4 regions of the Nonomuraea sp. NPDC048882 genome follow, and region 4 is predicted to be linked to each of the others. Evidence: riboswitches for the same ligand, from Rfam matches in the RefSeq annotation. Region 4 holds a riboswitch; each other region holds the start of a gene.
The links. Region 4 has a riboswitch for cyclic di-AMP ahead of AB0C27_RS10865 (CHAP domain-containing protein). Riboswitches for the same ligand answer to the same signal wherever they lie in the genome.
Positions count from the first base shown of each region.

Region 1: another riboswitch for cyclic di-AMP. It lies ahead of AB0C27_RS41085 (hypothetical protein); the one in region 4 lies ahead of AB0C27_RS10865 (CHAP domain-containing protein).
Region 2: another riboswitch for cyclic di-AMP. It lies ahead of AB0C27_RS32920 (C40 family peptidase); the one in region 4 lies ahead of AB0C27_RS10865 (CHAP domain-containing protein).
Region 3: another riboswitch for cyclic di-AMP. It lies ahead of AB0C27_RS26510 (C40 family peptidase); the one in region 4 lies ahead of AB0C27_RS10865 (CHAP domain-containing protein).

Region 1 covers NZ_JBEZGB010000014.1:271,396-278,413, forward strand. The annotation lists gene AB0C27_RS41065 (GNAT family N-acetyltransferase) at 1-571, opposite strand, end outside; gene AB0C27_RS41070 (PP2C family protein-serine/threonine phosphatase) at 690-1,805, shown strand; gene AB0C27_RS41075 (response regulator transcription factor) at 1,950-2,549, opposite strand; gene AB0C27_RS41080 (site-2 protease family protein) at 2,702-4,006, shown strand; gene AB0C27_RS41085 (hypothetical protein) at 4,075-5,031, opposite strand; cyclic di-AMP (ydaO/yuaA leader) riboswitch at 5,037-5,178, opposite strand; gene galT (galactose-1-phosphate uridylyltransferase) at 5,247-6,326, opposite strand; gene AB0C27_RS41095 (DeoR/GlpR family DNA-binding transcription regulator) at 6,323-7,018, opposite strand, start outside.
Region 2 covers NZ_JBEZGB010000010.1:194,192-201,209, reverse strand. The annotation lists gene AB0C27_RS32935 (glycosyltransferase family 4 protein) at 1-1,089, opposite strand, end outside; gene AB0C27_RS32930 (M48 family metallopeptidase) at 1,086-2,537, opposite strand; gene AB0C27_RS32925 (hypothetical protein) at 2,549-3,448, opposite strand; gene AB0C27_RS32920 (C40 family peptidase) at 3,735-4,256, opposite strand; cyclic di-AMP (ydaO/yuaA leader) riboswitch at 4,330-4,495, opposite strand; gene AB0C27_RS32915 (C40 family peptidase) at 5,031-6,005, opposite strand; gene AB0C27_RS32910 (NYN domain-containing protein) at 6,089-7,018, opposite strand, start outside.
Region 3 covers NZ_JBEZGB010000007.1:350,072-357,089, forward strand. The annotation lists gene AB0C27_RS26500 (branched-chain amino acid aminotransferase) at 1-960, opposite strand, end outside; gene AB0C27_RS26505 (3-isopropylmalate dehydrogenase) at 1,251-2,297, opposite strand; cyclic di-AMP (ydaO/yuaA leader) riboswitch at 2,396-2,542, shown strand; gene AB0C27_RS26510 (C40 family peptidase) at 2,596-3,132, shown strand; gene AB0C27_RS26515 (class I SAM-dependent methyltransferase) at 3,277-4,092, shown strand; gene serA (phosphoglycerate dehydrogenase) at 4,625-6,214, opposite strand; gene AB0C27_RS26525 (hypothetical protein) at 6,550-7,018, shown strand, end outside.
Region 4 covers NZ_JBEZGB010000003.1:162,683-169,700, forward strand. The annotation lists gene AB0C27_RS10855 (hypothetical protein) at 1-475, opposite strand, end outside; gene AB0C27_RS10860 (hypothetical protein) at 613-960, shown strand; gene AB0C27_RS10865 (CHAP domain-containing protein) at 1,351-2,052, opposite strand; cyclic di-AMP (ydaO/yuaA leader) riboswitch at 2,065-2,201, opposite strand; gene AB0C27_RS10870 (Gfo/Idh/MocA family oxidoreductase) at 2,318-3,271, opposite strand; gene AB0C27_RS10875 (aldo/keto reductase) at 3,369-4,190, opposite strand; gene AB0C27_RS10880 (hypothetical protein) at 4,289-5,233, shown strand; gene AB0C27_RS10885 (DUF6716 putative glycosyltransferase) at 5,236-6,474, shown strand; gene AB0C27_RS10890 (polysialyltransferase family glycosyltransferase) at 6,497-7,018, opposite strand, start outside.

The DNA of each region.
Region 1 (7,018 bases), on a different contig from region 4:
CCCAGAAGTGGCTGTTGCGCTCGTACCGGCCGGGGCGCCGCGGGACGACGGAGGCGAACAGTTTCTCCAGCTCGGACCGTACGTCGGCGGGCTTGACCACCCTGAGCCTGAGCGACGGGTCGGAAGGGGCGCCGGGGACGAACGCCGACTTATGGGTGTCGATCTGGAAGAACAGCTCGCTGGAGGCCCTGCCGTAGCCGTACCGGCCGTAGATGAGCGACTCGGAGGCGTAGAGGGCGGCCACGAACTCGCCGCGCGCCCGGATGTCGTCGAGCTGCCTGCGCATCATCGAGGACAGCACGCCGCGGCGGCGATGCGAGGGAAGCACGCTGACCGCGGTCACCCCCGCCACGGGCAGCTGTTCGCCGGGAACGGTCATCGTGAAGCTGTAGATGCCGGTGACACCGACGATCTGATCGCCGTCGAAGACGGCCAGCGTACGGTCGAACTCGGTCTCGGCCTTCCACCGCTCGGTCTGTGCGGGGTGTGGCGTCCAGCCGAACCCCTCCTCGAGCACCCGGGTGTAGGCCGGCCACTCTGACTCGTCAATCGGACGGATCGGATACGTCATCCGTCCAAGGTAGGAGCGGGCAAAGGGGGACGGCCACCCAATATCCGTGCTTAATGATCAAGGCGTTGGTCAAGTGGGCTGCCCAAACACGGGTCAGACCGATACAGTCAGGCGCATCATGAGTTCCCGACCAGCGCCGCTGATCCCGCCACGGGTCCGTGCGGCCCTGATACGGGTGCCCTTCCTGGTGCCTGTCGTCCGGTTCGTCCGGAGGGTGCTGCTGGCCCGCGACCGCAACCTGCTCATCACCCTGATCGTGCTCGCGCTCGTCATCGGGGTCCTCGCGGCCGAGGTCTCGACCGAGTGGTTCTCGCCCGCCCTGCTCATCCTGGTCACCCTCATCGGCGGGCTCCAGCTCCGGCTGGGCAGCCTGGTGAAGCTGCTCGTCGGGGTGGGGGCGGCGCTCGGCTACATCGCGGTCAACCTGGGCGCGGGCCGGGTCGGTCTCGGGCTCACCGTGACGATCGTGTTCACCACCGTGCTCGCCGTGCTGATGGCCCGCACCAGGGGCAAGCTGGGCGTGCAGGGGCTGCGCGGCGACGCGATGCTGCTGGAGCTGCGCGACCGGCTCAGGAGCCAGGGCGAGCTGCCCCAGCTGCCGAAGGACTGGGGCGGCAAGGTCGTGCTCAAGCAGGCGGGCGGCTCGTCGTTCGGCGGCGACTTCCTGGTCTCCATGCGCGACGGCAACTCCGTCGAGATCGCGCTGGTCGACGTCTCGGGCAAGGGCGTCGACGCGGGCACGAGAGCGCTGCTGCTGTCCGGCACGTTCGGCGGGCTGCTCGGCTCGGTCGAGGACTTTTTGCCCGCGTGCAACGCCTACCTGCACAGGCAGCGCGGCGACGAGGGCTTCGTGACCGCGGTGCACGTACGCCTCGACCTCGACACCGGCGACTACACGATCACCTCGGCCGGGCATCCGCCGGTGGTCAAGTTCGACGCGGGCACGGGCAACTGGCAGGTCGCCACGGCCAAGGGCGTGGTGCTCGGCGTGGTGCCCGACCTGCACTGCGAGCCCGACAGCGGCACCCTGCGCCGGGGCGACGCGCTGCTGCTCTACACCGACGGGCTGATCGAGCAGCCCGGGCGCGACATCGACGCCGGGCTCGACCGGCTGCTCGGCGAGGCCGAGCGGCTGCTGCCCTCGGGCTTCCGCGACGGCGCCAGGGCGCTGGTCAACGCCATGGCCTCGGGGCACAACGACGACTGCGCGCTGGTGCTCATCTGGCGTCCCTGAGCCGCCGACCCATGACCTTTTACACGGTGCGGTCGTGACGGCGTTCACTGGCAGCGGGTGCGTGCGGCTGGCAGGCTCTACGTGTTCGGGTCCCGGCGGAGCGGCGCGGCTCCACCGGGTCCCGTCACAGGCTTGAGCTCCCGTCTACAGCCAGCCGGAGTCGCTGGCGATGCGTACCGCGTCGAGCCGGTTTCGTGCTCCCGTCTTGCACATGATGCGCGACAGATGATTGCGTACGGTCCCCACCGACAGGAACAGCTCGTCGGCGATCTCCGTCGAACGAGCCCCGCCCGCGGCGGCCCGCAGCACGTCGAGCTCCCGCCGGGTCAGCGGGTTGGTCGCGCACTGGAGGGCGGCCACGGCGAGCTCGGCCTCGATGGCCCGCCGCCCGGCCGCCACCTGCCGGATGCCCTCGGCCAGCCGCTCAGGCGGCACACACAGGCTCATGAAGCCCAATGCGGCGCCGGCCAGGGCCTCACGCACCTGCGCGGGATTGGGCGCGGCCGACAGCAGCAGCACCCCGCACCCCGGCACCTGCTCGGCCAGCGAATCCGCCGCCGCGGGCTCCCCGGGCAGGTCGAGATCGACCACGGCCACGTCGGCCGCGGCGGCCCGCGCCGCGCTCACCACCTCCCGAGCGTGCCCGGCCTCGGCGACGACCCGCAGGCCAGGCTCGGCCGCCAGGGTGACGAGCAGGCCACGGCGCACCAAGGGCAGGTGCTCGGCGATCAGTATGCGGATCAAGACGTCCCCCTCCGTCGTCTCCCAGCGTGATCGCTTGATCGCGCACTGTCAATGCCCGTCGGAACCGGTAAGCCGTACGGTGTGACGAGTTCGACTACTCTGGGGCTGTCGGACCCTTCGTCTGTCCTGTCGTCTGCCGGGAGCACACCTCGATGAACTGGCTCTACGTCGTGGGGATCATCCTCTTCCTCCTCGGGCTGATGGTCTCCATCGCGCTGCACGAGCTCGGCCACCTGGTGCCGGCCAAGATCTTCGGCGTGAGGGTGACCCAGTACATGGTGGGTTTCGGCTCCACGGCGTGGTCGCGGCGCAAGGGCGAGACCGAATACGGCATCAAGTGGATCCCGTTCGGCGGCTACATCCGCATGATCGGCATGCTCCCGCCGCGCCCCGGCGACGAGCCGGGCAAGCTCAGGAGCACCGCCACAGGCCCTTGGCAGGGCCTGATCGAGTCGGCCCGCGACGCCGCGCAGGAAGAGGTGCGGCCGGGCGACGAAGACCGCGTCTTCTACCGCAAGAAGTGGTGGCAGAAGGTCATCATCATGTCCGGCGGCCCGGCCATGAACTTCGTGCTCGCGTTCGTCTTCTTCAGCATCCTGCTGGTCGGCATCGGCCTGCCCGCCTGGGCCCCGGTCGTCTCGCCCGAGACCCACACCTGTGTGATCCCGATCTCCGAGCAGCGCGCCCAGTGCGCGCCCGGCGACAAGCTGACGCCCGCCGCCCAGGCCGGCATGAAGCCCGGTGACCGCATGGTCTCCTTCGACGGCCAGAAGATCGGCTCCTGGGACGACGCCACCCGCCTGATCCGCTCCCACGGCCCCGGCCCGGTGCAGCTCGGCATCGAGCGCGACGGCAAGCCGATGACGCTCAGCGTCACGCTCATCGCGCAGGACCGGCCCAACCTCGAAGACCCCGAGAAGATCGACAAGAACGTCGGCTTCCTCGGCGTGCTGCCCACCGAGGTCATGGAGAAGCAGAGCCTCGGCCAGGTCGTCGGCTACATGGGCGAGCTGACCGCCCGGGTGGCGGGCTCGCTGCTCAACCTGCCGGAGAAGATGGTCGGCGTCTGGCACGCGGCCTTCTCCGGCGACGAGCGCGACCCCGAGGGCCCGGTGGGCGTGGTCGGCGCGGGCCGCATGGGCGGCGAGATCCTCGCCTCCGACCTGTCCACCGAGAAGAAGATCGCCATCTTCGTCAACCTGCTGGCCGGCTTCAACCTGGCGATCGGCATGTTCAACCTCATCCCGCTGCTGCCGCTCGACGGCGGTCACGTCGCCGGGGGCCTGTGGGAGGGCATCAAGCGGGCGTACGCCAAGGTCATGAAGCGGCCGGAGCCGGCCTACGTCGACATCGCCAAGGTGCTGCCGCTGACGTACGCGCTCGCGATCGTGATGATGATCATGGCAGGTCTGCTCGTCTACGCCGACCTGGTCAACCCGCTCACGCTGACCAACTGACGCCCCCTGAACATGACGCGGGGCCCGTGCCGTCTCCTCGGCAGGGGCCCCGTTCGGCTTTCTCGGCGTCAGTTCATCGAGATGTGCACGTGGTCGAAGTGGTTCTCGGTGATGCTGCCGCGGTTCGACATCGTCCGCCAGCCCGACCCGTGGTTGATCCGCTGCTTCCAGATCACGTACTTGACGCCCAGCTTGCCCTTGTTCGCCAGCGCCCAGTCCGCCAGCCGGTCGCCGAGGACGTTGTTGGCCGCCGACGGCATCGAGCCGCCCGTGCTCATCATGAAGTCGCAGGCCCGGCCCAGCGGGTGCTCGCCGCTCGCGCCCGCGCGGAAGCAGCCCACGGAGAACGGCAGCGCGAAGTTCTTGGCCACCTGGGCCTTCATCAGCCGTGTCCGCGGGGTGATGTGGTCGGGGCCTGACGGCAGCTGCGGTGCCCACGAACCGTCGGAGTTGCGGCCCGTCGCGAACGGCACCAGGTCCTTGAGCTTGTCCTCGATGTCGTCGATGACCTTCTCGGCGTCGTCGCGCTGACTGTCCACCTCGGCCGCGTCGGCCTTGATCCTGGTCGTCAGGGCGGCGGCCTCCTTGCTGGCCTTCTCCTTGTCGTCCTTGGCCTTGGCCACGCTCTGCACGACCGCCTGCTGCTCAGCCGTCAGCTGTTCGAGCAGGGCGGCGCTGCTGCCGCGCTCGGGGGTCATGAGGAAGGGGAGCGAAGGATCGGCGTTCTGGTAACGCAGGCGGGCGATCTCGGCGACCCGCTGCTCGGCCGTGGCCAGCGCCTGCTCGGCGGTGGCCAGCCTGGCCTTGGCCGCCTCGGCGGCCTGCTGGGCCTTGGCCAGCTCGACGCGCTTGAGGTTGTACTTCTCGATGAGCTTGTCGACCTTGGTGTTGAGCTGTTTGAGCTGCGCCCGGAGCTTCGCCTCCGAGGGTTTGGGGGCCGCGGACGCCGGTATCGCCGGAAGGACGGCGACGGCGGCGGCGGTGATCAGACCGATGGCAAGAGTCGCGGGGGACGAAGCCGCCACGTAGGTGTTCCTCTCCCTCTGCCGGCCGGGTTAGCTGACGGGTTCGGGCATGGGAGTGCGCCCTACCACAGAAGCGGATTCACCCCAGGTGCGGTTTCGGGTCCCCGGCTCCCGGGCCACGCGCCCGGGATTAGGCAAGCGACGGCTGTTATGGCCGGTGCTTATGGGGATATTAGTGGTAGATCCCGAGTCATGCGACCTTAAGTGGAAATCAATTAGTGATCTACTTGTGATCGAAGCATGCGCGCCGCCTCCTCCGGCAGCACGTCGTTAACGAAGGCGCCCATCGCCGACTCCGAGCCGGCCAGGAACTTCAGCTTGTTCGGCGCCCGCCGGATGCTGAACAGCTCCAGGTGCAGGTAGGCCAGCTCCCTGTCCTGGCGTACGGGCGCCTGATGCCAGGCCGAGATGTACGGCATCACCACGCCGAACAGCCCGTCGAAGGCCCGCAGCACCGAGGTGTAGAGGGGGGCGAACGCCGCCCGCTCCTCCTCCGTGAGCGCCGCCAGGTCCGGCACCTGCCGGTGCGGATACACGTGCACCTCGAACGGCCAGCGCGCGGCGGCCGGCACGAACGCCGTCCACAACTCGTTGGCGGCCACCACCCGCGTCCCCGCCGCCCGCTCGGTGGCCAGCACGTCGGCGAACAGGTTGCCCGGCCCCCGATGGCGGGCAGCCGCGCCGAGCTGCAGCTTGGTCTTGGGCGTGACGTACGGGTAGGCGTAGATCTGGCCGTGCGGATGGGCGAGCGTGATGCCGATCTCCTCGCCCCGGTTCTCGAAGCAGAAGACCTGCTCCACGCCCTCGATCCCGGAGAGCTCGGCCGTACGGTCGGCCCACGCCTCCATGACCAGCTCCACCTGGGCGTCGGAGAGCCTGGAGAAGGAGGAGGAGTGGTCGGAGGTGAAGCACACCACCTCACACCTCCCCACGCCCGGACGGACCTCACTCAGCCCGCCCACCTCCTGATAAGTCCCGAAATTTGTGGAGAAAGAGGGAAAGCGGTTCTCGAACACCACCACGTCGTAGTCGTAGGCCGGGATCTCCGTCGACCGCTCGTCCGACGACGGGCACAGCGGGCACTCCGACGTGCCGCCGGTCGGCAGGAACGTACGCGTCTGCCGGTGCCCCGCGACCGCGATCCACTCCTCGGTCAGCGGGTCGTAGCGCAGCTCTGAGGCCACCGGCCGGGGGTCGAGCGTCCGCCGGTCGATCGCGCTCCTGTCGGCGTCGTCCCGCCGGTCGAAGTAGATCAGCTCCCGGCCGTCGGCCAGATGGGTGATGGTGCGCTTCACTGCGAGCCCTCCGCGATGATCAATTGCCCGGCCCTTTCGGCCAGGTCGGTGCGTGCGTCCTCGGGCAGCCCCGCGTCGCTGATGACCACGTGGGCCTCGCTCAGCTCGGCGATGGTGCTGATGCCGACCGTGTTCCACTTCGTGTGGTCGGCCGGGACGACCAGCCTGGTCGCGGCCGTCACGAGCTCTCTGTCGGTCTCCGACTCCAGCAGGTTGGGCGTGGTGAACCCGGCCCGCACGCTCATCCCGTGCACGCCGAGGAAGAGCGTGTCGACGTGCAGACGGCGGATCGCCGCCACCGCGACCGGCCCCACCAGCGCGTCGGACGGCGTGCGCATCCCGCCGGTCAGCACCACGGTGCGGTCGGTGCGCGGGTTGCGGTGGAAGACCTCCGCGACCGGGATCGAATTGGTGATCACGGTCAGGTCGGGCACGCCGATCAGATGATGGGCCAGCGCCCACGTGGTCGTCCCCGCCGACAGCGCCACGGCCGTGCCAGGCCGGACCAGCCCCGCCGCCTGCCGCGCGATGGCCTCCTTCTCCTGCTGCTGGCGGGCGGACTTGGCGGTGAAGCCCGGCTCCTCGGTCGACCCGGGGCCGAGCGCGGTCGCGCCGCCGTGCACCTTCTCCAGCAGCCCGCGCTCGGCGAGCACCTCCAGGTCGCGGCGGATCGTCATGTCGGAGACGCCGAG
Region 2 (7,018 bases), on a different contig from region 4:
GTCCCAGGCCCACTCGCGGGTGATCCAGTCGCGCCCGCCCCGGCCCAGCTTGCGGGCCTTGGCGGGGTCGCTCAGCAGCTCCACGACGGCCTGGGCCACCTCTCCCGTGTTCTCGCCGTCGACCACGAGCCCGGTGTCGCCGGGCCGCACCGCGTCCGGCGCGCCGCCGGACGCGCCCGCCACCACAGGCAGCCCGCTCGCGGACGCCTCCAGGAACACGATCCCGAGCCCCTCCACGTCCACCCCTTTCAGCCGGGTACGGCACGGCATCGCGAACACGTCCGCCACCGCGTAGTAGCCGGGCAGGCTCGCCGCCGGAACCGTGCCGGTGAACCTGATCGACTCCCGCCCGGCCGCCAGGCGCTCCAGCGTCCGCCGGTACGGGCCACCGCCCACGAGCAGCAGCACCGCGTCCGGCACCGAGCGCAGCACGTGGGGCCAGGCCCTGATGAGCTGATCCTGGCCCTTGCGCGGCACCAGGCGCGACACGCACACGACCACGGGCCGGCCGGCCAGGCCGAGCGCGGCCCGCAGACCGGGCGGGGCCGCGCCGGGGTGGAACTGCTCGACGTCCACGCCGGGCGCGAGCCGGACGAGCTTGGCCTCCGGAACGGCGGCGATCAGCCGTTCGCGGGTGTAGTCGCCGAGGTAGGTCACGACGTCGGCGTGCGCGCCGATCCTGCGCAGCACCGAGCGGAAGCCCGGCGCGCTCGCCCACGACGCCTCGTGGCCGTGGGTGAGCATCACCACGCGCCGCGCGCCGGCCGCGCGCAGGCGGGGGGCGAGCAGCCCGAGCGGGGCCGCCGCCCCGAACACGACGGTCCGCGCGCCGTGCTCGGCCACGAGCCCGGCCGCCGTGCGGGCGACGGCCGGCGTGGGCAGCATCAGCCGCGTCGGATGCCGGACCACCTGGTACGGCTGGCGCCGGTCGAACTCCGCGCAGCCCGGCCAGGCGGGGGCGTAGACCACCGCGTCCCGCGTACGCAGCGCCAGCCCGTGCACGAACGACTGGATGCCGCCCGGCCTGGGCGGGAAGTCGTTCGTGACGAAGAGCACGCTGTGCGGCCGGCCGCTCGCGGGGTGGGTCACGGTCGCGGGACGCCGTTCAGCTCGGCCCAGGCGCGGGCCAGCGCGATGCGCTGGGGGGCGGAGGGATGGGAGGCATAGAGCACATATTCCACCGCATCCGGCGACAAGTCGGAAATATTGGTCAATGCGAGGCGTTTCTGCATGGCCACGAACGTGGCCGGGTCCCGCGTGAGGTCGAGCGCGTGGGTGTCGGCCCTGGCCTCGACGTGCCGGCTGATCAGGTTCTGGGCGGGGCCGAGGAGCACCGAGCCGAGGGTGATCAGGCCCATGAGCGCGCCGGCCGCGCGGGGGTCGGTGATCGAGGTGACGCCGGTGCGCCGCCGTACCGTGCCGAACAGCAGGAACAGCACGATCACGCCCAGCCCCGACCCGAGCGCGCCGAGAAGCGTGCCGTGCAGCACGTCGTCGTGCTTGGCGTGGCCGAGCTCATGCGCGACGACCAGCGCGACCTCGCGCTCGGGCGCCCGCAGCAGCGTGTCGTAGACGACGATGCGCCGGGTGGCGCCGAAGCCGGACACGTACGCGTTGAGCGCCGTCGTCCTGCGCGAGGCGTCGGCCACCAGCACGTCCTCGACCGGCACCCGGTCGCGCTCGGCCAGCTCAAGCAGCTCGGTGCGGAGCGGGCCCGGCCGCATCGGGGTGAAGTCGTTGAAGATCGGCTCGAACACCACCGGATAGACGAACGACGCCGCCACCGTCAGCGCGAACGCGCCCGCCGCCGCCGGGATCCACCAGCGCCTGACCCTGCGGGCCAGCGCCATCAGGGCCAGCAGCATCACGCAGAGCAGGAACGCCTCCACGCCCATGCTCTTCAGCCGGTCCCCCGCCCAGCTCGACCAGTTCTGGACCGACAGGCCGTAGTCGCGCAGGATCGTCTCGTACCAGACGCCCAGCGGCCACCTGACCAGCTCGGTGATCGCGGTGATCAGCACGACGCCGAGGATCACCCGCAGCCACCACGGGCCTTTCAGCCGCCCTGTCACCTTCGCGCCGAACGGGGTGGCGACGAGGAGGCCGGCGAAGACGAGCGTGAGGGCGAGCGAGAGGTAGGCGGGCAGGCTGGTGGCCGCGTCGAACGCGCGCGCCTTCGCGATCTGGGCGGCGGTGAAGTCGCGGGACGGGTCCGGCGGGCCGCCGATCAGCGCCTGCCACGGCGTGCTGAACACGGCCACGGCCAGGACGGCGAGGCCGAGCAGCACGAGCGTGATCGCCGCCGGCCGCCTGAGGCCGCTGTCGGAATCCGGCTCCCGCTCCCCCACAGCTCCCTCCTCCCCTCCGTCCGGCCTGTCACGCGTCTCTCCAGACCCTGGGGTGGGCCCTGGGGCGGGTTCCGGGGCGGGGGTGGTGTCGCCGGGGCCGGGTGGGTTCGTGGCGGTCACCGCCGTCGTGGTGCCGTCCGGGGGCTCGTCCTGCCTCGGTGAGTCCTCCGTGTCCTGCCGTTCGCTCATCTGGCTCCCCTTCACCCGAGCTGATCCCGCACGTACGCGCGCCACCGTGCCGTCAGTGTGGCGGCCGTGAGTCCCCGCGCGGCGAGCGCCCGGTCGGCGCCGGTCGTCCTGGCCGCGCGGTAGAGCCTCACCAGGGTCTCCTCGCCGAACCGGTCGGCGAGGAAGCGACACGCCAGCCACGCCTCCTGGTACGCACGCGCCGGCCGCGCCGGGTCCCGGCCGTCCGCCGCGAAGTCCGCGGGGCCGGGCAGCGCGTCCGGCAGGCGTCCCGCGCGTACCTCGGCGACCAGTTCGGCGGCGATGGTCGTCACGGGCAGCCCGGCGTCGCGGTAGCCCACGTAGTCGGCGAATCCTTCGTACAGCCAGATCGGGAGCCCGTCGGTGCCCGCTGTGACGTGGGTAAGCTCGTGGGCGAGTACCACGTCCTTGCCGGTGGGGGTGAGGGTGGCGAAGAGCTCGGGAACGACGATCACGCGCCCGCCGTCGGCCAGCGCGGCCAGCCCGTCGACCCGGGCCACCCGCGCCAGGCGGGCGGCGTCCCGGGCGGAGTCCGGCACGATCACCAGCGGGCGCACCGGCCGGCCGAGCACCCGGGCGACCCTGAGCCCGGCCCTGTCGGCCCTCGCCGCCAGCTCCTCCAGCCCGTCGCCACCGCTGCCGTCGCCGTCCTTGCCGCCGCCCTTGTCGTCGCCTGCAGCGCCGCGGGCGTCTTCACCGCCGCTGCCGCCACCGCTGCCGTCGCCGGGGCCCACGACCGTGGAGAGCCGTCCGCGGCGGATCACCGTGCCGCGGCCCGGCCAGAGGTCGCGCGCCTCCGGGGGAAGGATCGGGGAGTCGTGGAGCGGCGCGCCGCCGGAGGCGATGAGCAGCAGGCAGGCCACCACGGCTCGTCGGCTCACCTGCTCGGACACGAAGCCCGATCGTAGCCGGACCCGCACGGACTTCATCCCGGCCGATCCGCCGCCGCCCACGCGGGCCGGTCCACACCGCCGTTCCGGCCGCCCGGCCCCACAGGGTGACACGGACGTGCCATGGGGATCCTGAACGTGCCCTGGCGTGCCTCGCGGGTGGCCGTAGGTGCGCCGTGAGGGCCGGGGACGGGCCGGGGGCGGCCCTGGACGTGTGAGAGGCGCCTTGGACGTGCGAGAGCCCCGTCCGGATCCGGGAAGGCTTTCCGTGGATCCGGGCGGGGCTTCTTCACATGCCGGGACGGACCGCGCCGACGAATGACGACCGGCGCCAACCGCCCAGCTTGTCGATGCGCACCCGTTCGCCTGTCCGAGGCGAGTGGATCATCTTGCCCTTGCCGACGTACATGCCGACGTGGCCGAGCCCGTTGAAGAACATGAGATCACCGGGCTTCAACCGCCGCCAGGAGATCTTGTTCCTGATGCGGGCGAACTGGCTGCTCGCCACCCGCGGGAGCTTCACTCCGGCTCTCTTCCAGGCGAACTGGACGAGACCGGAGCAGTCAAACGAACCAGGTCCTGTGGCTCCGTATCGGTACGGGTCACCGATCTGGTTCTTGGCCACGGCGACGGCCTTGCGGGCCTTCGTTTGCTGCCGAGCGACCTTGGCTGCCCTTCGCTGGGCGGCCGTGACCTTCTTCGAGGTCTTGGCGGTGGTTTCCGCCTTCACCGTCGTGACGGTCGATTCGCTCGTCGTCTCCGCCTGAGCCGTTGGGGCAAGGAGGATGGAACCTCCGGCCGTCACGGTCATGGTGAGCGCTACGCCACTCAGGGCAAGGCGGGACAGACGGGGGTTATGCAGGGAGCTGGACAGGATTTCTCCTTGTGTCTTCCACGAACGCCTACCGGGTTAGCTGACGGATTCGGGCCTGGAAGTCGCCCTACGGCGCGATAAGCGCGCCGATTCACCCCTGATCCCTGGGGAAACGTGGGATCGCTGGGTCCCCGGCTCCGTGCCTCCTGGCTGCACGGATTGGGCAGGTCGAAGCCCCGATGAAATGACATGGGGATATCGGGGAACGACCGGCGGATTTCTATCTGTCGCACATCGAGAGGGGACCGATGCGGGTTCGCGGGGCCATGGCTTGTGCACCGCGACGACGCCAGAAGCTACGCCGAAAGTTCAAGGATCGGCAAAGCGTGAGCCCGGCTGTAAAGATCAGACAGAGGACTTTGTCAGGTTCGAAACCCCTGCTGGAACACCAGGTTATGTTATGGAAATGTGACCCTGCTCACACTTGAGCGGGCCCAAGATTGTCAGGTCCAAGTTGTCGCTTATGTCACAGATTTCCCGTTTAAATCACGCGTTCGGGACCTGGGAGCGCTCCCGAGGCTTGTGCCCGCCTTAAGGGAGAGTCACGGCAGATTTCCGGATATGTACGGCGGCGGCCGTAGGCATCAACACAGGCCACAAGGCATTCCAGAACGCGACTCCGTCTCACGAACGATGATCCATAGTAGGATGAGGCAGAAAAAATCCCGCCGCCGGCCGAGAGCGGCCGGACGGCGGGATCGGAAACCGGCGCTACGGACGCACGGCCCCCACCAGCGTGCTGCCGTACGACGAGAGCTTGACCACCTTGACGACGTCACCCGTCTGCGGCGCGTGCACGATCTGCCCGTTGCCCGCGTAGATGCTGACGTGCCCGAGCCCCGCGCTGAAGATGAGGTCACCGGGCTGCAGCGACTTGAGGTCCACCTTGCGGTTGGCTCCCCACGCCCACTGCTGCCACGTCGTACGGGGCAGCGAGACCCCGGCCGCCCGCCAGGCCGCCTGGGTCAGCCCCGAGCAGTCGTACGAGCTCGGCCCCGTGGCACCGAACCGGTACGGCTTGCCCACCTGTGCGAACGCGAACCGCAGCACCGCCGCCGCGCTGCCGGAGGCGGGGCCGGTGTACTTCAGGCCCACGCTGTTGGGGTTGCCCGGGTTGTAGGCCCCCAGCTTCTCCAGCAGCTTCTTCTGATCCTTGATCAGCTTGAGGATCTCCGCGCGTTCCTTCTCGACGCCGTCGCGCTCCTTGTCGGCGTCCTGCAGCGCCTTCTGCGCCTTGCCCCGCTCGACCTTCAGGCCCCGGTTCTCCCGGTCGAAGGCCGCCAGCTTCTCGGCCTTCTCCTGCGAGACCTGCCCGGCCAGGGCCAGCCCGGCGAGCATGTCCTGCGGGTTGGGCGCGCCGAAGATGCCGGGCCACGAGGTGACGTCGTTGCCGGCCTGGTAGCTGGAGACCGCCATGCCGACGACCTCGGCCCGCAGGTCCGCGACCGTGGCCAGCTTGCGCTTGTAGCTCGCGTTGAGCTCGCCGTACGTGGACTTGGCCTTCTTGTAGCGCTCGGTCGCCGTGTTGTAGCGGTCGACGACCTTGTCGGCCTTGTCGTTGAGCTTGTCGAGCTTGGCCTTCGCCTGCGCGAGCGTGGGTTTGGGGTCAGCTGTGGCCGCCCCCATGGGGATCAGCATCAGCCCGAACGCGAGACCCGTGGCCACCGGCACCCGGCCAAACCTCACTTTGTCGCCTCCCAGGGATTATATCTGGGGCGAAATAGTACAGAAGTGGCGGGTGTGGTTCGACTAAACCGCCATTTCGTAACTTAGGCGCGACCGAGCCTGCGCAGCAGCAAACCCGACGGAACGGGTCTGGCTCCCATCCGCCGGACGGACTCGGCGACCTCGCGGTCCGACGACACCACGGCGATGGCCCGGCCCGGCGGTTCGGCGCGGACGAGCTGGCGGATGAGGTCGTCGGCGATCTCCCCGGGGGCGCTGAACAGCACCCGTACGCCGCGAGGGGCCACCACCTGCACGGGGGCGTTGAGCTCGGCCCCGTCGAAGACCACGGTCACCTCGACCCTGGTCTGCGCCACCAGCCCGCCGAGCCCGGTCATGAGCCGGTTGCGCTGGTCGGCGAGGGTGAGGGTGCCGTAGCCGGTCTTGGTGACGTTGTAGCCGTCGATGATCAGGTGCACCTGGGGCAGGGCGAGCAGCTGGTCGAGCAGCTGCGGGTCGTCGTCGGCCAGGGCCCGCGCGGGGACGCCGCGCACGCCGGGGCGCTCGCCGGTGACCGCCGCGACCGAGTCGGCGGGCCGGCTGATCGTGGTGGGCAGGGCCAGCTCGCGGCGCAGCCCGGCCGAGGCGTCCTGCAGCGCGTCGAGCAGCACGCGTACGCGGGCGTCCTCGATGCTCCTGCCCTCGCGGGCGGCCCGGCGCGAGGCTTCGAGCTGTTTCTCCACGTCGGCCAGCCGCTCGCGCAGCCGGCGCAGCTCGGACTCGCCCGCGCTGCCCGCGGCGCTGGCGGCGTGCCTGGCCTCCTCGGCGGCCTGCTCCATCTCCTCGGCGCGCCGCACCGCGCCCTTCGCCCGCTCGCGGGCGTCGTGCAGCTTGCGGCGCAGGTCGGAGTTCTCGGCGCGGGCCGCCCTGATCTGCTCGCGCAGCCGGTCGGCCTCCTCCTTGGCGGCGGTCTTCTGCGTGGCCAGCTGCTCGCGCAGCCGGGCCACCACCTCCTCGCGCTCCGAGCCCTCGGC
Region 3 (7,018 bases), on a different contig from region 4:
CGTGCCCACCGGCGTGACCACAGCGGCCGTGCCGCACGCGAACACCTCCGTGAGCTCGCCCGACGCGCACGCGGCCTGCCACTCGTCCACGGTGATGAGCCGCTCCTCGGTCTCCAGCCCGAGGTCCCCGGCCAGCTCCAGGATCGAGTCCCTGGTGATGCCGGGCAGCAGGGTGCCGGTGAGCGCGGGGGTGACGAGCTTGCCACCGAAGACGAAGAACAGGTTCATCCCGCCCATCTCCTCCACGTAGCGGTGCTCGTGGGCGTCCAGCCAGACCACCTGGTCACAGCCGTTCTCCACCGCCTGCCGCTGTGCGACGAAGGCCGCGGCGTAGTTGCCGCCGCACTTGGCGAAGCCGGTGCCGCCGGGGGCGGCCCTGGTGTACTCGGTGGACAGCCAGACGGAGACGGGCTTGAGGCCGCCGGTGAAGTACGAAGCCGCCGGCGAGGCGATGACCATGTACTTGTAGGTCTTCGACGGGTAGTTGACGCCCAGCCCCGCCTGCGTGGCGATCATGAAGGGGCGCAGGTAGAGGCTGTGGCCCTCGGTGGTGGGCACCCACTCCTTGTCGGTCTGGACGAGGAGCTCCAGCGAGTCGACGAAGGTCTCCTCGGGCAGTTCCGGCATGGCCATGCGCGCGGCCGAGCGGTTGAAGCGGGCGGCGTTCGCGTAGGGGCGGAAGGTCACGATCGACCCGCTGAGCTGGCGATACGCCTTGAGGCCCTCGAACAGCTCCTGCGCGTAGTGGAAGACCGAGGTGGCGGGGTCGAGCTGCAGCGGCCCGTACGGCAGCAGCCGGGCGTCGTGCCAGCCCTGGCCCTCGGTGTAGTCGATCGAGATCATGTGATCCGTGAAGGTCTGCCCGAAACCGGGGTCCGCCAGTACCTGCTCCCGCTCGGCCGCGGTGCGAGCGTGGTCGGATAGCTGCACGTCGAAGCTGAGCTTCTGAGCGATGGTCATGACGGCGGTCCTTCTCTCTGCGGTCTACCGAAAATCTACCGAAATCTACCGAAAGTTACCGGATCTGCGGGATCTGCCCGCCGGCTGCGGGCCCGCTGCGATGAGCGGCCATGCCCGTAAGGGCAGTCCGTACTTCCTATTGTCTCGCCATATGGGATAGCAAGGGGCCAAAGGGGTGGTTAGTCCTTTTGGCCGCTGGATTCGCCTGCGCGGTCGCCGGAACCCGCACACGAAAAAGCGCCCGGCAGCCCTCCTCGGACCGCCAGGCGCTTGATCGGGGCTAGGCGGTCCTAGCCGGATACTCGCGCGGTGATGTCGTCGCCGATCTCGTGGGTGGTGCGACCGGCCCAGCCGGCCAGGCGCTCGACGATGTCGTCGGCGACCGCCTGCTCGACCTTGGCCGCCTCGGCGCGCAGGCCGAGATGGTCGAGGAGCATGGCGACGGACAGGATGGTCGCGGTGGGGTCGGCCTTGCCCTGGCCGGCGATGTCGGGCGCGCTGCCGTGGACCGGCTCGAACATGCTGGGCGCGGTCCGCTCGGGGTTGATGTTGCCGCTGGCCGCCAGGCCGATGCCGCCGGCGATGGCCGCGCCGAGGTCGGTGATGATGTCGCCGAACAGGTTGTCGGTGACGATCACGTCGAAGCGCTCGGGCTGGGTGACGAAGAACATCGAGGCCGCGTCGATGTGGCTGTAGTCGGTGGTGACCTCGGGGTATTCCTCGGCCACGCGGTTGACCGTGCGCTGCCACAGGTCTCCGGCGTAGGACAGCACATTCGTCTTGTGGACGAGCGTGAGCTTCTTGCGCGGCCGCGACTTGGCCTGCTCGAACGCGTAACGCACCACGCGCTCGACGCCGTGGGCGGTGTTGAGCGACTCCTGGGTGGCGATCTCGTGGGGCGTGCCCCGCCGCATGGCCCCGCCGGTGCCGGCATAGAGGCCCTCGGTGCCCTCGCGGACGACGATCATGTCGATGTCCTCGGTGGGCGTGTCGGCCAGCGGCGTCTCCACGCCGGGGAACAGCTTGACCGGTCGCAGGTTGACGTAGTGGTCGAAGGTGAACCGCAGGCGCAGCAGCAGGTCGCGCTCCAGGATGCCGGGCGGCACGCTGGGGTCGCCGATGGCGCCGAGCAGGATCGCGTCGAAGCCGCGCAGCTCCTCCAGCACCGAGTCGGGCAGCGTCTCGCCCGTGCGGTGGTAGCGTGCGGCCCCCAGCTCGTAGTGGGTGGGCTCGATCTTCGTACCCACGGCCTCCAGGACCTTGAGTCCTTCGGCGACGACCTCGGTGCCGATGCCATCCCCGGGGATGACGGCCAAGCGGATGTTACGCGACTCCATGGGCTGTACCTTACCGGCTCGTCTCGTCTGACGAACACACCATCTCAAGGTCCGGACGTCCGATTTGGGGGGTTTACGACCTCTTGACCCATTCGCTAAAGTCCATCGGGCCTAATCCACACAACCGCTGTGTGGAGCCGGGGACCCATTTCTCCCCCAGGGGCGAATCGGCGCCCAGCGCGCCGTAGGGCTGTCTTCCAGGCCCGAGCCCGTCAGCTAACCCGGCCGGCCCCATGGAAGGACAAGTGCTCTGTCTCGCATCGCCATCGTCCTGGCGGCCGCGGCCGCCGGACTCACCTTGGCCACCCCAGCAGCCCAGGCAGCCACCCCCGACGACGACACCACCACCCTGACCGGCGCCGAGATCAGGCGCATCCAGGAGAAGCAACTCCCCGTTCCCGCCTGGAAGATCGCCATCAGATACGCCATGGACAAACGCGGCACCCCGTACGTCTGGGGCGGAGCGAGCAGGCAGGGCTACGACTGCTCGGGGCTGATGCTCCGGGCCTACGAGGCGGCCGGGATCGAACTCCCGCGCACCGCCGCGCAACAGTTCGGCGCGTTCTCCAGGAAGATCTCCTGGGACCACCTCAAGCCCGGTGACCTGGTCTTCTTCAGCGGGCTCGGTCACGTGGGCATGATCTCCAAACCCGGCTACATGGTCCACTCGCCGCACACGGGCGACGTGGTGAAGGAGGAGAAGTTCTCCGACTGGCGCAGGCAGGCGTTCGTCGGAGCGGTCCGGCCGGATCGCGCGGGCGTACGCGAGTGGAAGCAGGTGCTCGAACACCGCGAGGAGACCGGCCCCACCCCGCTCACCGCCTCCGTGGAGTGAGCCGCACGAGATAGACGGCGAGTGGGCGGCGGCCGCGCGGGGCCGCCGCCCACCCGCACCCGCCCGGCGCGCGGCCGCAGAGAGCGCGGAGCCGCCGTCCGCCCCACCCGCCGTGCGCCGCGCGCGCGGACGTAGCGTGAAGGCATGTCACCCGAGAAGGTGCACCTGACGGAGGAGAAGGCCACCCTCCTCGCCACGCTCTACGGCAGGGCGCTCGACGCCCGATCCCCCCGCCCGATCCTCGGCGACCGCATGGCCGCGGAGACGCTCGACCGGATCGAGCACGGTTTCGGCAGAATGGGCATGACCCCGGGCAGTGCCGCCGCGGTCGCGCTCAGGGCACGTTTCCTGGACAGGTGGGCCGCCGGGTTCCTCGACGCCCACCCCAAGGCCACGGTGCTGCACCTGGGCTGCGGGCTCGACACGCGTGTACACCGGCTCGATCCGCCGGACTCCGTCCGCTGGTACGACGTGGACTATCCCGAGGTGGTGGAGCTGCGCCGGCGGCTGTTCCCCGAACGCCGGGCCTACGCCACGGTCGGCACGTCGGTGACCGACCTGGCCTGGCTGGAGCGGGTCCCCGCCGACGCCCCCGCGCTGGTCGTGGCCGAGGGCCTGCTCTACTACCTGGACCCGGACGGCGGCCGGGCGCTGCTGCGGGCCATCGTGGAGCGGTTCCCCAGTGGCCTGTTCGTCTTCGACGCGCTGAGCTCGTTCGGGCTGCGGCTGCAACGGCTGAACAGGCCGGTGCGGAAGGCCGGGGCCACGATGCACTGGGGCATCGACGGCCCCGCCGAGCTGACGGCGATCCATCCGGGCCTGCGCTGCCTGTCGGCGGTGAGCGCGTTCGACATCGACGGGTTCGACCTGCTGTCGGTCACCCACCGCGTCGTGGCCCGGATCGCCTCACTGGTGCCGGGGATGCGGCGGACCGCGGTGTTCTACCGGCTGGAGTTCTGAAAGGCGCCGCCATCTAGCTGCGCTCCAGCCGCGCTCTAGCCGGGTTCTAGCCCTGTTCTACTGCCCGGAGCTCTGCGGAGCGCCGCCGTTGTCGCGCCGGTCCAGTGCCATCTGCACGGCCTCGACCGCCTCGTCCTCGTGGTCGTCGGCACGGTTCCAGGCATACATCTCGTACATGTCACTCATCTCATTTCGCGGACGTCGTTCGACTGGGAAGCCGGACTCCGGTCGGGAATCCGACCGGGCCTGATCGCGTGGTCCGGGTCACGGACCGGACGGAGGGACTTGACGGCCGACGCACACGCCGCACACCGCGACGGGTCGTCGACCTGCCCTAACAGGCCCCGCCGCGGCAGGTAATAAGTACGAGAACCTGGCGCATCACCGACAACAGTACCTGAGCATTCTGCTCGGATGTCCTACTATCTCGCATGGTGAGACGCGAAGGGCCGCCCCGTGGAACGGAACGGCCCTTTTCCGCTGATATCAGAAGAGACGCAGGTGTGTCAGTCCGCTGTGTCAGTCCGCTGTGTCAGTCCTCCAGGTCCACCGAACGGCCGCTCTCGGCCCCGATCTCGGCGCCGATCTGCTCGACGACCTCGGCCGGGATGGCGGAGTCGACGGTCAGCGCGATGAGCGCCTTGCCGCCCTTGACGTCACGGGCCACCTGCATCGAGGCGATGTTGATGCCGTGCTCGCCGAGGAGGCGGCCCACCACGCCGACGATGCCGGGGCGGTCGGCGTAGGTGAGGAAGCAGAGGTGGGCCGTCGGCTCGATCTCCATCTCGTAGCCGTTGACCTCGACGATCTTGGTGATCTGCCGGGGGCCGGACAGCGTGCCGGAGACCGAGACCGTGCGGCCGTCGGCCAGCACACCGCGCACGGTCACCACGTTGCGCCAGTCGGGGCTCTCGGCGCTGGTCACCAGCTCGACGGCGATGCCGCGGTCCTTGGCCAGCAGCGGCGCGTTGACGTAGGTGACCTGCTCCTCGACCACGTCGGCGAAGACGCCCTTGAGCGCGGCCAGCTCGATCACCCGCACGTCCTGGGCGGCGATCTCGCCGCGCACCTCGATGTCGAGCTTGGTGGCCACCTCGCCCGCGAGCGCGGTGAAGACCCGGCCGAGCTTCTCGGCCAGCGGCAGGCCCGGCTTGACGTCCTCGGCCACGGCGCCGCCCTGGACGTTGACGGCGTCGGGCACGAACTCGCCCGCGAGCGCCAGCTTCACGCTGCGCGCGACCTGGGTGCCGGCCTTCTCCTGGGCCTCGTGGGTGGAGGCGCCCAGGTGCGGCGTGACGACGACCTGGTCCAGCTCGAACAGCGGGCTGTCGGTGCACGGCTCCTTGGAGAACACGTCCAGGCCGGCTCCCGCGACCCGGCCCTCCTTGATCGCCGAGTAGAGCGCGGCCTCGTCCACGATGCCGCCGCGGGCGACGTTGATGATGCGCACATTCGGCTTGACCTTGTGCAGCGCCTCGTCGCCGATGATTCCCAGGGTCTCCTTGGTCTTCGGCAGGTGCACCGTGATGAAGTCGGCCTGCTTGAACACCTCGTCGAGGCTCACCAGCTTGACGCCGAGCTGCGCGGCGCGGGCCGGCGGCAGGTAGGGGTCGTAGGCGATGATCTCGACGCCGAACGGCTGCAGCCGCTGCGCCACCAGCTGGCCGATCTTGCCGAAGCCGAGGATGCCGACGACCTTCTCGTCCAGCTCGACACCGGTGTACTTGGACCGCTTCCACTCCCCGTTCTTCAGCGCGGCGTGCGCCTGGGCCGTGTTGCGGGCGCTGGCCAGGACGAGGGCGACGGTCTGCTCGGCGGCGCTGGTGATGTTGGAGGTCGGCGCGTTGACGACCATGACACCGGCCTTGGTCGCCGCCTCGACGTCGACGTTGTCGAGACCGACGCCGGCGCGGGCGACCACCCGCAGCTTGGGCGCCGCGGCGATGGCCTCGGCGTCGACCTGCGTGGCGGAGCGGACGATCAGCGCGTCCACGTCGGCGAGGGCGGGCAGGAACTGGGACCGGTCGGCGCCGTCGGTGTGGCGGACCTCGAAATCCGCACCGAGTACGGCGAGGCCAGCCTCGGACAGCTCCTCTGCGACCAGAACGACGGGCTTGTTCACAGGTGTGGATCCTTTTGGTCACGGCGGCTTGGGAGGGTTCACGTCCATGGATCCCCCCGGCGGTCCCACAGAGTCTAACCGTCGCTTGTGAACGCGTTCACGAGGGACCCACCATGTGAGACGGGGACCGGCGTACCCACCGCGCGGCAAACTCATCCACTCTGGATGCATCTTTGTCTTGATCGGGAGATTTATTGGCCATTAGCCTGATAAGCCGTGGCCGACTACCTATGGTTCGTCATATGAGCATCGGGAATCCTGCGCTTGCCGACGTGCTCGCCCAGCATGGCGCTCCGCATCGCCTGCTGGGCGCTCTTGCCGACGGTGGAGTCCTGGTGGCAGTGCGACCAGATCGTTCCGTCGTCCTGGGGACGACGCAGGCGGGCGACCGAGTGCTGCTCGGATACACCAGCCCCGCTACCTATGCCAGGCACCGCGGCAGCCATTCCCTCTCGGCGTGCGATGCCGACACCATCCTGGACATCCAGCGCGTCACCGGCGTGCGCGAGATCGTCATCGACGCGGCCGGTCCAGCCGCCGCGGCCGTGCCCATCGACGATCTCCAGCGCTTCATCACCACGACGCGCACGGGACCGACGCCCGTCCTGTCGGGGGCCGTGCCGGCCGCCTACGCGACGGGCGCCATGGCCACCGTGTCGCGCGGTGCCGCGCTGGCCCAGGTGGCCCCGCCGACGCCGCACGCCCCCACGCTGCCCTGGGTGCCCGCGCCCAGGCCGCACCTGTCGGGGCCGATGCAGCAGGTGGACCCGGGATACCGGCGGTGCACGCATCCGATCCTGCCCG
Region 4 (7,018 bases):
GGACAGGGGTTCCGAGGGCGGTGATCAGTTCGGGGGTGAGCGGTCTCGCACCCTGGGTTCGGTCGGAGAGTCGCAGCGGGTGGTCGCCGACAGGTAGACGTCTGTTGCCCGAGCACAGGCTCGTGCTCAGTTCTGAGCCTCGGGTACGGGCGAACACCAGGTAGCGAGCGCCTTCCACGAACTTGTACCCGCAGGCCGGCCCCTGCGCCTTGGTGAAGACCTCGAACTCGGCGGTCGGCGCGCCCTTGTAGACGTGGTCGGCACGGAGGCTGGCGGTGACGGAGCCGCCGTTCAGCATCGATTCGCCCACGCGGACGTCCGTGACGGTAGCGGAGAAGACGGCCGTCGCCGCGCTGACCTGTTGTCGTGGCGTGAGCATCGCACACGAGCAGCCCGAAGCGGCGGTCACCGGACCGGCGGTGACCAGGAACAGGACTGTCGCGATGGAGAACGCCGCGAGCACACGCATCATCATGCCTTGATGACGTACGGCGGACGTGATCGGTTCGACCGGTCCTATCCGGGTCTCGCTGTGTCCGGTGCAGCGGCGTCCCCATACGCGTCTTCGGGTCATGATGTGCGCTGGGAGCGATTGGCTGCGGAGGAGTCCTGTTGAGCGAGACAGTGCCGGTGATCTCCGGTGACGCGATGTTCTGGGCTTATGACGTGGCGCTCGCGGTTCTCTTCATCGAAGCCGCCCGAGTCGGGGCGGAGGAGCCGGTGGACCTTCGGCCCTCGTGGTGGCCGGAGTTGGAGCAGGATCTCCGCACGCACGCGTTGGCCGGCAGCAGTTCCGCGGTCCTGCTGGACGATTTCAGCGAGGATCGGCGGCAGGTGCTCCTGCGCTGCGTCGTGGAGGCGGCTCGACGGATCGAGGCTCGCGGTGGCGTACCTCTCGCTCCGGCTGGGCGGCATTGGTACTACGGAACGCCGGCGGGGCGGATCGTGCAGGGTGGATAGGCGTGGCTGTGAAGCGTGCGTCGCGGATGGACATGGCTGCGTAGGTGCTGGTCACGGGCGTTCGTTGATACCGCCTCGCGTGTATGGGCCGATTGTTGGTCCATCTTTACTGAGAGAACGCTCGCTCGCGAACCGCCCTCTGACGACGCTCGAACGTGTCCGGTAACCAGGGCCGGGGGTTCGACGGCGAGCGGAGCGAGCGGGGGGTTTGGGGGATCGAAAGGGGGCGGCAGCCCCCTTGGGGAGCGCTGTCTGGAGTCTCGTGGCGCGAAGCGCCCCCTTGGGGAAGGCCTTGCAGTTTTCCCCGGGAGCCCCCCGAGCGGGGCCCGTACCTCCGGAAAGGCGCGAGCGCGCGCCCCCTCGTGGGGCGCGCGCTCGTGGGTGGGTTTGTCAGGCGGCGTAGTCCGGGTAGCCGTAGCCGACGACCTGCGACTTCGGACGGACGCGCTCCTCGACCCGGCCGTTGCCGGTGTTGCCTTCGATCGTGGAGATGGTGCCGTTCTGGTTGTCCTTCAGGACGAAGCCGACGTGCTGGATGTCGCTGAGGGACTTGCCGCCCTTCCAGGAGAAGAAGACCACGGCGCCGGGCTTGGCGACGTCGCCGAAGCGGTGGTTGGCCCGGAACCACTTGGCGTGGGCGACGGTGTAGGCATCCCAGCCGACCTGCGGGCGGGCGCCGGTCTGCTCGCCGACCCAGGAGACGAACATCGAGCACCAGGCGGCGTTCAGGTACGCGTTGCGGTTGCCGCCGTCGCGGGCCACGGTTTCGGCGGCGCGCTTCGAGTTGGCGTACCACTGCTGGTACTTGGTGCCGCCGCCGGAGGCGTTCTCGGAGGTGCCGATCTGGGCCTTGGCCACGGACAGGACCTGGTCGGCCGTGACGTTGACCTTGGTCTCTTCGCTCCTGTCACCGGCCTTGTGGGCGGCGGTGGCGGAGTCCGGGTGCCTGGCGGCGGTGGCCGCGGCTACTCCGGTCGCGGTGTCGGCGTTGGCCGCGAGAGGGGCGCCGAGGGCGGAGGCCAGGATGGCTCCGCCCAGGAGGGCGCGGGTGATGCCGGTTTTGGGCGCAGCAGTAAGACGGTACTTGGCCATCGAGGGGGTTACTCCTTGCTTCCATGCCGCTTACCGGGTTAGCTGACGGGTTCGGGCGTGGAAGCTGCCCTACGGCACCGGAGTGCCGATTCACCCCAAGGACATGGGTCCCCGGTTCCGTACGAAGACGGATTCAGCGGTCACAGGACGATCCTGTGATCTTTCGTGCGATGGTCAGACATAGCCGGACAAACCGGGCGTATGCCTCAAGGTGCCTCATAAGGTAATACATGAGGCAAGAGGATTACAAATCCATAAAGCGCAGTCAGGTGAGTTGTCTGCGCGCGTCGGCCAGAAGTCCCATCATGGCAAGGGATTCGTCAAGCGGCATGATCGAGGATTCGGTCCTGCCTTCGGCCGTGGCGGCACGGACTTCGCGAAGCTCCCCGGCGTATCCGTTGTCCGCCGGATCGAGAACGTGCTCTTCCGGCTCCATGGAGGGCCCGGTGAGGAGGATCCGCTTCGGCGCCCAGAACGGCGCCGGGATGTCCGCCCGCATCTGAGTACCCACAACACTGGCCATGTTCGGGTAATTCCCCAGCAACGAGGCCGCCACGAGAGCGTGCCGTCCGCCGGGGTAGAGCAACGTGCCGGCCGCCTCCGCGTCCACCCCGGTCGGGGCCAGGGAGCCGGTGAAGCTCAGGCCCGAGGGCGTGCCGAGGAGCAGCTGAGCCAGGCTGAACGGGTAGATCCCCAGGTCGAGCAGGGCGCCGCCGCCCAGCTCCGGCGCCCACAGGCGATGCGCGGGATCGTACGGGGCGGCGAAGCCGAAGGTGGCCTGCACCGAGCGGAGCTCGCCGAAGCGCGGATCGGCCGCGATCTGCTGGATGAGGGGGTTGAACCGCATCCACATCGCTTCCATCAGGAACACGCCCGCCTCGCGCGCCAGCCGCACCATCTTCTCGGCGTCGTCCACGGTGGCCGCCAGCGGCTTCTCGCAGAGCACGGCCTTACCGGCGGCGATGGCGGCCTCGGCCACCTGGAGGTGCTGGGCGTGCGGGGTGGCCACGTAGACGGCGTCGATCGCCGGATCGGCGCACAGTTGCTCGTAGGAGCCGTAGGCCGACTCCGCCTCCAGCGTCGAGGCCAGAGCCTGCGCTCTGGCCAGATCTCGTGAGCCGACGGCGCCCACCCGCATGCCCGGTTCGGCGGCTATGGCCGCCCCCACCGTACGCGCGATGCCGCCGGTCGCCGCTATTCCCCAGGTGAATTCTCGCACGCCGCAGATCGTACAGGAAAGGTAAAAATATGGTTATGTGGGGATAAATCGGGACACCCCGAAAACCTCTCCCGTCACAAAGGCGGTGAACCGCCCGTCACGCCACGTTGAACGTGTCAGGATCCGGCCCGATGCGCTGCCCCCTGTTCATCGCCCCGATGGCCGCCATCGTCTCCGGGTCGAGAATGAAGTCGAACACGTCGATGTTCTCCTTGATCCGCGCCGGCGTGACCGACTTCGGGATGACCACGTTTCCGAGCTGCAGGTGCCACCGCAGCACGATCTGCGCCGGCGTCCTGCCGCACTTGTCCGACAGCATCGTCAGCGCCGGATCGGTGAGCAGCCCCTTGCCCTGCCCGAGCGGGCTCCACGCCTCCGTGAGGATGCCGTTGGCCTCGTGGAAGGCGCGCAGCTCCCGCTGCTGCAGGTACGGGTGCAGCTCGATCTGATTGATGGCCGGCGTGATGTCGGTCTCGTCCATGAGCCGGGTGAGCGTGGCGACGGTGAAGTTCGACACGCCGATGGCCCTGACGCGCCCGTCGCGGTAGATCCGCTCCAGAGCCTTCCACGCCTGGACGTACTTGTCCTGCCGCGGCACCGGCCAGTGGATGAGGTAGAGGTCGATGTGATCGAGCCCCAGCCGGGTCAGGCTCTCGTCGAAGGCGGCCTCGGCGCGGTCGTGGTCGCCGTTCCACAGCTTGGTGGTGACGAACACCTTCTCGCGCGGCAGCCCGCTCGCGCGGACGGCCCGGCCCACTCCTTCCTCGTTGCCGTAGGCGGCGGCCGTGTCGATGTGGCGGTAGCCGGTCTGGAGCGCGATGGCGACCGCCTGCTCGGCCTCGTCGGCCGGCACCTGGAAGACGCCGTACCCGAGCTGCGGGATCTGCACGCCGTCCGTGTTGAGCAAGAGCGAGTTCATACTCTCCATTGTTCATACCGCGTTCCTGCGGGCTTAAGGCGGTGGGGCTAGCTTGAAGCGGTCGTGAACGGCCCATCACCCCGCTGGGAGGGCAAGGAGTGGTCGAACAGGCGTCGGCCTGGGTGGAGTCCCCGCTCCAGATGCTGTGCGCCGTCGAGGCCCACCACGCCGGGCTGCTCGGCCCCGCGACGGCCGTCGTGCCCCGCGCGGGCCTGCGGCCGCTGAAGGCCACGCGGCGTGAGCTGCGCGCGCTGGGGCTGCCCGACGGCCTCGAACTGGCCGAGCCGCGCGAGCGCATGCCGAGACGCGTGCAGGCGGTCGGGGACGCCTTCTCCGGACGGGTGCAACTGCGCTGGCTCGCCTCCGGCCCTGGCCGCATCGTCATCGTGGATGACGGCCTGGCCACGCTGCGGCTGCTGGAGCTGCTGGCGGCGGGCCCGCACCGGCCGCTGCTGCGCGCCCGCGCCCGTTCCACGAATGTGCGCGCCCTGCTCGGGCTGGCCGCCGCGGTGCGGCTGCGGCTGAGCGAGGTGGCGGTGTTCACCGCGCTGCCCGTGGACGAACGGCTCGAAGCGGCCGTCCGCCGCGCCGGTGTCGATCTCGTGCGCCACGACTTCGCCTGGCTGCGTGCCCAGCCGCCGAGCGCCGAAGGACCGGCCGAGCGCACGGTCGTGCTCGGCACCTCGCTGGTCCGCAACGGCCTCGTGCACCGCGACCACTACCTGCGCTGGCTGACCGACCTGGCCACCCGCGAGCCCCTGGCCTACTACCCGCACCGCCGCGAGGACCCCGTGGACGTCGCGCTGATCCGGGAGCGTCCCGGCATCACCGTCCACGACGCCGGCGCGCCGGCCGAGCTGACGCTGCGCGGCCTGGACCCCGGCCAGCGCGTGCTCAGCCTGCCCTCGACCGCGATCACTTCGCTGCGGGTGCTGCTCAGCCCGCGCGGCGTCGCCGTCGAGCCCGTGGACGTACCCGATGACTGGTGGACCAGCAGGGCGGCTCCCGCCCTGCGCTCGCATTTGACAGGAGTGTCCGGTTGAGAGTGCTGGCGGTCGCCGACTCCGACTCGTATCTGAAATGGGCGGCCTGCCTGCTCGGTGACCTGCCCGAGGGCTGCGTGACGGAGCTGGTCGTGGTGCGCACGCCGATCGCGCCCTCGCCCGAGCAGATCGCCGCGGCCGTGCGCGGCACGCGGGGCGAGGGGCGGAGCGGCAGGCGGGGAGGCGGGCCGGACGAGGGGCCGGACGAGGGGCCGGACGAGGGGCAGGGCGGCGGGCGGCCGCCGGTGTTGTCGGCGCGCTCCGTGCGGCGGCTGGCCGAGCGCACCAGGCCCGACGTGATCCTCGTCGCCTGTACGGGCCCGGTGGTCGACGTGCTGGTGGCCGAGGTGCTCGGCGGGCTGCGCCCGCGGCCGGTGTTCGTCAGCGGTCTGCCCGGCATCTCGGTGCCCGCCACCGAGAAGGCGTGGCTGTTCCGCAGCGGCTGTGACCTGTTCGTGGTGCACAGCGAGCGGGAGGTGGCCGAGTTCGCCGCGATCGCCGGCCGGCTCGGCGGGGGAGGGGCGGTGGGGCTGGCCCGGCTGCCGTTCCTGCGTCCCGAGGCGGGCACGGGCAGCGGGAACCGGGTGGTGTTCGCCACCCAGGCCAAGGTGCCGCGCGAGCGGGAGCGGCGCGAGCGGATCCTGCTGTCGCTGGCCGAGCTGGCCGAACACCGGCCCGACCTCGACGTGGTGGTCAAGCTGCGCGCGCTGGAGGGCGAGCGGCAGACGCACAACGAGCGCCACCACTACCAGCGGCTGTGGCGGGAGATGGGCGAGCCGGGCCGGCTGACGTTCGCCGCCGGGTCCATGCAGGAGCAACTGGAACGGGCGGCCGGGTTCGTCACGGTGAGCTCGACGGCGGCGCTGGAGGCCATCGCCATGGGCGTGCCGTCGCTGGTGCTGCGCGACTTCGGCGTGAGCGCCGAGATGATCAACCTGGTGTTCGAGGGCAGCGACCTGCTGGGCACGATGGAGGAGCTGGCCAAGGGCGACTTCCGCGCGGCCTCGCCCGCCTGGTGCGCGGCCAACTACTTCCATCCGGCCGAGCGTGACTCCTGGACGGGGCTGCTGGCCGGGCTGGTCGCCGGGCCGCGGACGCCCGCCAGGTCGCTGCTCGACGGCCCCGGGCACGCGGCGGCCCGGCGCCGGGCCCGGCTCCGGGTGGAGGTGCCCCCGAAGATGTTGCGGGCCGGCTACCGGGCCAAGCGCCGGATGCGCCGCTACCTCAAAGCGCTGACCTGAGCCGTACGCCAGAGCGACGGCCTCAAAGCGCTGACCTGAGCTTCCTGCGGATCCTGGTGAACGCGCTGGGCCTGGCCGCGTCGGCGAGGCCCAGCATCTCCAGCCGCCTGCGCTTGAAGTAGCGCGGATCGAACGCGATGCCGTCGGGCCGCAGGTCGGGGTAGGCGTCGGCCTGCATGCAGTAGCCCACCGCGCGCAGCAGCGTGGGCAGGTCCGGCTCGGGCGGCCGCTCGATGTGGCCCTCGGCCGACAGCCTGGGCAGCAGGGCGTCCACGATGGTGGCCGGGATCCGGTTGCTGTTCTCGTACGGGGTCAGCCGCCGCAGCACCGTTTCGGTCCCGTACGAGGCCACCGGCAGCCCGAAGTAGCGCCAGGCCGTCACCAGCCCCGTGGAGAAGCAGCCCACGACCAGCTCGGGCCGCAGCGCGGCGAAGCACACCTCGGCCGGCACGCTCTCCTGGGCCACCGTCAGCCGCACGTCCAGCGGTTTCGCGGCGGCCCGCAGTAACTGGGCGTGGCGGCGGCCGGCGGCCGGGTGCGGCTT